Regions from separate parts of the Bradyrhizobium sp. 147 genome, predicted to be linked through region 2. Evidence: predicted binding sites of a transcription regulator. Region 2 holds the regulator's gene; the other holds the start of a gene.

Region 1 (3,722 bases), on a different contig from region 2:
CGCTAGGCCTGTGATCAAGCATCGACACAGGGGAAGCGAAGGCATGAATTCTGAAGCCGCGGGTTCTGAAGCCGGTCTGGGTGCCATGAGTGGATTGCGCGTCATCGATCTCACGCGCGTGCTCGGCGGTCCCTACTGCACCCAGATCCTCGCCGACCACGGCGCCGACGTGATCAAGGTCGAGCCGCCGGCGGGCGACGAGGTGCGCGAATGGGGCCCTCCCTTCCATGAGGAGGATGCGGCCTATTTCGTCGGCATCAACCGCAACAAGCGCTCGATCGGCCTCGACCTCGCCTCCGAAGGGGGCCGCGCCGTGCTGCTGAAGATGCTGGAGACGGCCGACGTCCTGATCGAGAACTTCAAGCCGGGCACATTGGAGAAATGGGGCATCGGCAACGAGGTGCTGCGCGCAAAATTCCCGCGCCTCGTGCACTGCCGGATCTGCGGCTTCGGCGCCGACGGTCCGCGCGGCGGCAATCCCGGCTATGACGCCATCATCCAGGCCATGACCGGCATGATCGCGGCGACCGGCTCTCCGGAGAGCGGCCCGATGCGGATCGGCGTGCCGCTGGTCGACATCACCACTGGCCTGTACGCGGCGATCGGCATCCTGATGGCGCTATCGGAGCGCCAGCGCTCCGGCAAGGGCCAGTTCCTGGAGACGACGCTGTACGAGACCGGCCTTGCCATCATGCATCCGCACACCGCCAATTATTTCATGCATGGCAAGCCACCTGCGCTCACCGGCAACGAGCATCCCAACCTCGTGCCTTACGCGATCTTCCCGACGAAAACCGACAACATCTTCATCGGCGTCGGCAATGACGGCACTTTCCGCAAGCTCGCCAAGGAGATCGGCAAGCCCGAGCTCGGCACCGATCCGCGCTTTGCCCGCAACAAGGACCGCATCGCCAATCGCGAGGCGCTGCGCGCCGAGCTCGCCGCGGTGTTCAGCCAGCACGAGGCCGAACCGCTGTGCAACCGCCTGCTCGCGGCGGGCCTGCCCGCTGGCCCGGTGCAGAAAATCGACCAGGCACTCACGAATCCCCACACGATCGCGCGCGGCGATATCATCGAGAAGGATTGGTACAAGGGCGTCGCCTCGCCGATCCGGCTCGACCGCAGCAAGCCGAGCCTGCGCCGCCTGCCGCCGAAATTCAGCCAGCACGCGGCGGAGGTGCTGGGCGAGTTCGGCTACTCCAGGGCGGAGATCGACGCGATGGTCGAAAAGGGCGTGGTCTGCGGCCCCGAGCGCAAGCGCTGAGGCCTCGTGAAATAGACCTCAGCGTTGCCGCAACGGCGGTGCGCACCCTCCCCGCTTGCAAGCGGGAGAGGTGTTCGAGACCGCCGCCTGATAGACAACTCACGTCATCCAATGCCGCACTGCGGCGCGAGCACGCGTGTGCAGCGCGAACGCACGGCGCGGTCTCCCGCACGCCTTCGCCTATTTTCCGGCTTCCCTTTTCCAGCGCTTGCCGCTTTCGTTTCGGCCGCTTACACAGTCATGTGAACGTCATATGGCACTGCTAGCGCAAGCGCTTCTTTATTGACGGGCAAGGGAGGTTTTCTTGATGGCTCTTCGACATTTTGGTGCGGCTGCGGCTGTCGCGGCCACGGTTGGCATGATGGCCTCGCCGGCCCTGGCCGTGACCGAGATCCAGTGGTGGCACGCGATGACCGGCGCCAACAACGACGTCATCGTCAAGCTCGCCACCGACTTCAACGCGTCGCAGAGCGACTACAAGGTGATCCCGACCTACAAGGGCAACTACCCCGACACGATGAACGCAGGCATCGCGGCCTTCCGCGCCGGCAATGCGCCGCACATCATGCAGGTGTTCGAGGTCGGCACCGCCACCATGATGGCGGCGACCGGCGCGGTGAAGCCGGTCTACAAGCTGATGGCCGAGACCGGCGAGAAGTTCGATCCCAAGGCCTACCTGCCCGCGATCACCGGCTATTACTCGACCTCGAAGGGCGAGATGCTGTCCTTCCCGTTCAACTCGTCGTCGACGGTGATGTGGGTCAACCTCGACGAGCTGAAGAAGGCGAACGTCGCAATCCCGAAGACCTGGCCTGAAGTGTTCGACGCCGCCAAGAAGCTGCACGACAACGGCCACCCCACCTGCGGCTTCTCCAATTCCTGGGTCACCTGGGTCAATCTCGAACAGCTCTCCGCCTGGCACAACGTGCCGCTATCGACCAAGGCCAATGGCCTCGACGGCTTCGACACCGTGCTTGAATTCAACGGCCCGCTTCAGGTCAAGCACCTCGAGAAGCTGGTCGAGCTCCAGAAGGACAAGACTTACGATTATGCCGGCCGCACCAACACCGGCGAAGGCCGCTTCACGTCGGGTGAATGCCCGCTCTATCTGACCTCCTCGGCGTTCTTCGGCAACGTCAAGGCGCAGGCCAAGTTCGCCTTCACCGCCGTGCCGATGCCCTATTATCCCGACGTGAAGGGCGCACCGCAAAATTCGATCATCGGCGGCGCCTCGCTCTGGGTGATGGGCGGCAAGTCGGCCGACGAGTACAAGGGCGTCGCGAAGTTCCTGGGCTTCCTCTCCGACACCGACCGCCAGGTCTATATCCACAAGGCCTCCGGCTATCTGCCGATCACCAAAGCGGCCTATGAGAAGGCCAAGGCGGAAGGCTTCTACAAGGATCAGCCCTATCTCGAGACCCCGCTGCTCGAGCTGACCAACAAGGAGCCGACCGAGAATTCCCGCGGCCTGCGCCTTGGCAACATGGTGCAGCTCCGTGACGTCTGGTCGGAAGAGATCGAGCAGGCGCTCGCCGGCAAGAAGACCGCCAAGCAGGCGCTCGATGCCGCCGTCGAACGCGGCAACACGATGCTGCGGCAGTTCGAAAAGACCGCCGTGAAGTGAAGGCGATCGGCGGCAGGCCGGTTACCCGGCCTGCCGCTCCTGCGCGCATCATGCAAAAACAAGCCATTTTCCAATCGAAGCTATTGCCCTACGCGCTGGTTGCGCCGCAGCTCGCGATCGTCCTGATTTTCTTCTACTGGCCGGCGTTGCAGGCAGTGATCCAGTCCTTCCTGCTCCAGGACGCCTTCGGTCTTTCGACGAGCTTCGTCTGGTTCGACAACTATCTCGAGCTTCTGCAGGACCGCGCCTATTTCGAAGCGATCGTGCGGACCTTCTTCTTCTCGTTCGCCATCGCGGTCTCGTCGCTCTCGTTTGCGCTGCTCCTTGCCGTGATGGCGGACAAGCCGCTGCGCGGCTCGATGCTCTACCGCACGCTGCTGATCTGGCCCTATGCGGTGGCGCCGCCGGTCGTCGGCGTGCTCTGGATTTTCATGCTGCATCCCTCGCTGGGCGTGCTCTCGCGCTATTTGCGCGTCCTCGGCATCGACTGGAATCCGCTGCTCGACGGCGACCAGGCAGCAACGCTGATCATCCTCGCCGCCGCCTGGAAGCAGATCTCCTATAATTTCCTGTTCTTCCTCGCGGGCCTGCAGAGCATCCCGCGAAGCGTGCTGGAGGCCGCCGCGATCGACGGCGCGCGCCCGATGCGCAGGTTCTGGACCGTGACCTTCCCGCTGCTGTCGCCGACCATCTTCTTCCTTTTGGTCGTCAACATCGTCTACGCCTTCTTCGACACGTTCGGCATCATCGACACCATGACCCGCGGCGGTCCCGGCAAGTCGACGGAGACGCTGGTCTACAAGGTTTATTCCGACGGCCTGCTCGGCGGCAATC
Region 2 (3,722 bases):
CCATCGGGACTCTGGAACAGGTTCGACATGTGCCAGAGCCTGGTCGCCTGCTCCTGCAACGCCTTGACCAATGCGGGATGGGCGTGGCCGAGCGCGTTCACCGCGACGCCCGAGGTGAAATCGAGATAGCGATCGCCATTGGTCGCGATCAGCCAGCAGCCTTCGCCGCGCTCGAAGCCAAGGTCCGCCCTGGCGAAAACGGGAAGCAGATGCGGCGCGGCGCTGTTGGTCATGACCATCACTTGGATGTTGCATTTGGACGTTGAGACCTGCCTGGCATGCCTTGCGCAGCGCACCATTGACCGGTCCGGAAAACGAAACGTGCCGCCTTTTAAGGGCGGCACGCGTCACCATCTTATGCCTGGCAAGACGGGTGTCAATGCCGCCGGAAAGCCTCGCGAAACGCCGAATCCGTAGTCTTGCGGTGCCGATCTTGCAGGGTTTTCACCACGGAACATGTGGAAGCGAGTCGGCGGACTCTTGCGCGGGAGTCACGCCATATTGTAGCGTTCGGACTGTCAGATACGACATCTCGTGCAGCGGTTCTGATCCCAAGAGTCCTCATGTACCGGCGTAAACGTTCGGGCGTCAGTCACGCGCCCGGCGAGCCTTAAGGGATTCTGACGGCACGGGTTTTTCAAGGCTTAAGCATTCGCTGTGAGGCCCCAGGATGGCGGCGCGCAACGAGGGAAAGGGTGCAATGACGGTTTTGACCTGGTCCGATGATCGCGTCGAGCAGCTGAAGAAGCTCTGGGAGGCCGGACTTTCGGCCAGCCAGATCGCGGCCGAGCTCGGCAATGTGACCCGCAATGCCGTGATCGGCAAAGTGCACAGGCTTGGCCTGTCGGGCCGCGCCAAGAGCCCTTCATCGGCAGCGCCGCGGCCGCGCAAGGCGCGGCCCGCGCAGCATATGATGCGGGTGACCCGGCCGATCTCGCGCGGCAACACCGCGCTGGCGCAGGCCTTCGAGGTCGAGGTGGAGGCCGAACCGGTCACCTACGACAACGTGGTGCCGATGAGCCAGCGGCTGTCGCTGCTGGAATTGAACGAGGCGACGTGCCACTGGCCGGTCGGCGATCCCTCCAGCCCGGACTTCTTCTTCTGTGGCGGCAAGGCGCTGTCAGGCCTGCCCTACTGCGCCCAGCACTCGCGCGTCGCCTATCAGCCGGCAGCGGATCGCCGGCGGGCGGCACCGAAGCCGAGCACGCGGTGATTATTTCCTGAGATCGAGCCGGCAGCCGTCACGCGGTGACGGCGCAACAAACCCGATGTCGTCCCGGACAAGCGTAGCGCCGATCCGGGACCGATAGCCACCGCAAGCCGTGGTTACGGGGCCTCGGAGTTACCTTTTTCGCGCAACAATGGGCCCGGGTCCCGGATCGGCGCTTCGCTCCGGACAACGCTGCGCGTTGCCGGAGCTACGCTTGTCCGGGACGACGGCCGAGATTGTTGACGCAGCTGGGCCTACGTCTGCTCCGCCTTTGCAAACCGATCATCCAGCGCATAACCCGCGCCGCGGACGGTACGGATCGGGTCCTGCTCGCGGCCGAGATTGAGCAGCTTGCGCAGGCGGCCGATATGGACGTCGACGGTGCGCTCGTCGATGTAGATGTCGCGGCCCCAGACGCTGTCGAGCAGCTGCTCGCGCGAGAACACGCGACCGGGATGCTCCAGGAAAAACTCCAGCAGGCGATATTCGGTCGGGCCGAGATCGATCGGCCGGCCCGAACGCGCGACGCGGCGCTTGTCGCGATCGAGCTCGATGTCGCCATAGGCGAGCACGGTGGCGAGCCGCTCGGGGCTTGCGCGCCGCAGAAGGCCCTTCACGCGCGCGAGCAGCTCCGGCACCGAGAACGGCTTGACGATGTAGTCGTCGGCGCCGGTCGCAAGACCCCGCACCCGCTCGCTCTCCTCGCCGCGCGCGGTCAGCATGATGATCGGGAGCTGCTTGGTCTCGGGACGGGTGCGCAGCCGCCGGCACAGCTCGATGCCGGACAGTCCCGGCAGCATCCAGTCGAGCACGATCAGATCGGGGATGTGTTCCTTAAGGCGGGTGTCGGCGTCGTCGCCGCGCATCACCGTCTCCACGTCATAGCCGTCGCCTTCGAGGTTGTAACGCAGAAGCTCGGTGAGAGCTTCCTCGTCCTCAACCACCATAATGCGTGCGCCCATGTTGTCGTCGCTCCCTAGGTATTCGGTACCGTCGTGGCGAAGGTCGTCATGTCGCCCTTCGGCCGCTTGTCGGTGATCGCCTGCCCCTCGATCATGTAGAACACGGTCTCGGCGATGTTGGTGGCGTGATCACCGATCCGCTCGATGTTCTTGGCGCAGAACATCAGATGGATGCAGAACGAGATGTTGCGCGGATCCTCCATCATATAAGTGAGGAGCTCGCGAAACAGAGAGGTGCAGATGGCGTCCACTTCCTCGTCGCCCTTCCACACTGCCATCGCCGCCGGCAAATCGTGCGCGGCATAGGCATCAAGCACCGACTTGACCTGCTGCTGCACGAGGTCGGTCATGTGCTCCAGGCCGCGGAACAGTTTCAGCGGATGGAAGTCTGTCTCCAGCGCCGCAACGCGCTTGCCCATGTTCTTGGCGAGGTCGCCGATGCGCTCAAGATCGGTGGCAACGCGCATGGCGCCGACGATCTCGCGCAAATCCACCGCCATCGGCTGGCGGCGGGCGATGGTGAGCACGGCGCGCTCCTCGATGCGCTTCTGAAGCGCGTCGAGCTCGGCATCGGTGGTGACGACGCGCTGGCCGAGCGCGACGTCGCGGCGGATCAGCGCGTCGACGGAATCGACGATCATGCGCTCGGCGATGCCGCCCATCTCGGCGACGAGGCGAGTGAGCTCCTGGAGGTCGGTATCGAAGGCCTTTGCGGTATGTTCAGTACCCATGTCCCGTCTCCTCAGCCGAACCGGCCGGTGATGTAATCCTGCGTACGCCGATCGCTCGGCGACGTGAAGATCTTGCTGGTGTCATCGAACTCGATCAGCTCGCCGAGATACATGAAGGCGGTTTTATCAGAGACGCGCGCCGCCTGCTGCATATTGTGGGTGACGATCGCGATCGTGTAGTTCTCGGACAATTCCTGGATCAGCTCCTCGACCTTGGCGGTCGAGATCGGGTCGAGCGCCGAGCAGGGCTCATCGAACAAGATCACTTCGGGCCGTACCGCGACCGTGCGGGCAATGCAGAGGCGCTGCTGCTGGCCGCCGGAGAGCGACAGGCCGGACGCGTTGAGCTTGTCCTTGACCTCGTTCCACAGCGCGCCGCCGCGCAGCGCCTTCTCGACGCGGTCGTCCATCTCGGACTTCGAGATCTTCTCATAGAGGCGGATGCCGAAGGCGATGTTCTCGTAGATCGTCATCGGGAACGGCGTCGGTTTCTGGAACACCATGCCGACCCGGGCGCGCAGCAGGTTGAGGTCCAGCTTGGGATCAAGGATGTTGGTCTGGTCGAGCAACAGCTGGCCGGTGGCGCGCTGGCCTGGATAGAGATCGTACATCCGGTTGAAGATGCGCAGCAGGGTCGACTTGCCGCAGCCCGACGGGCCGATGAAGGCCGTGACGCGGTTGGTGCCGAGGGCCAGATTGATGTTCTTCAGCGCGTGGTGCTCACCGTAGTAGAAATTGAGGTTGCGCGCGGTCACCTTGGCAGGCGCCTCGGGTAGCGGCTGTGAGCCGGGATGAACGGTCGGCGCACTTACGGAAACA

The links. The regulator PhoB, encoded in region 2, activates phosphate uptake and scavenging genes when phosphate is short. The targets are predictions, from matches to a motif close to TGTCATNNANCTGTCAT.
Region 1: ugpB (sn-glycerol-3-phosphate ABC transporter substrate-binding protein UgpB) is a predicted target of PhoB. The motif match lies at 1,501-1,517, and genes of this name have one in related genera.

Annotation. Positions count from the first base shown of each region.
Region 1 is NZ_JADPKL010000012.1:106,197-109,918, reverse strand. It holds gene IVA87_RS03655 (CaiB/BaiF CoA-transferase family protein) at 44-1,264, shown strand; gene ugpB (sn-glycerol-3-phosphate ABC transporter substrate-binding protein UgpB) at 1,572-2,888, shown strand; gene ugpA (sn-glycerol-3-phosphate ABC transporter permease UgpA) at 2,939-3,722, shown strand, end outside.
Region 2 is NZ_JADPKL010000005.1:55,381-59,102, forward strand. It holds gene IVA87_RS00960 (aspartate aminotransferase family protein) at 1-233, opposite strand, end outside; gene IVA87_RS00965 (GcrA family cell cycle regulator) at 701-1,213, shown strand; gene phoB (phosphate regulon transcriptional regulator PhoB) at 1,465-2,172, opposite strand; gene phoU (phosphate signaling complex protein PhoU) at 2,187-2,903, opposite strand; gene pstB (phosphate ABC transporter ATP-binding protein PstB) at 2,915-3,722, opposite strand, start outside.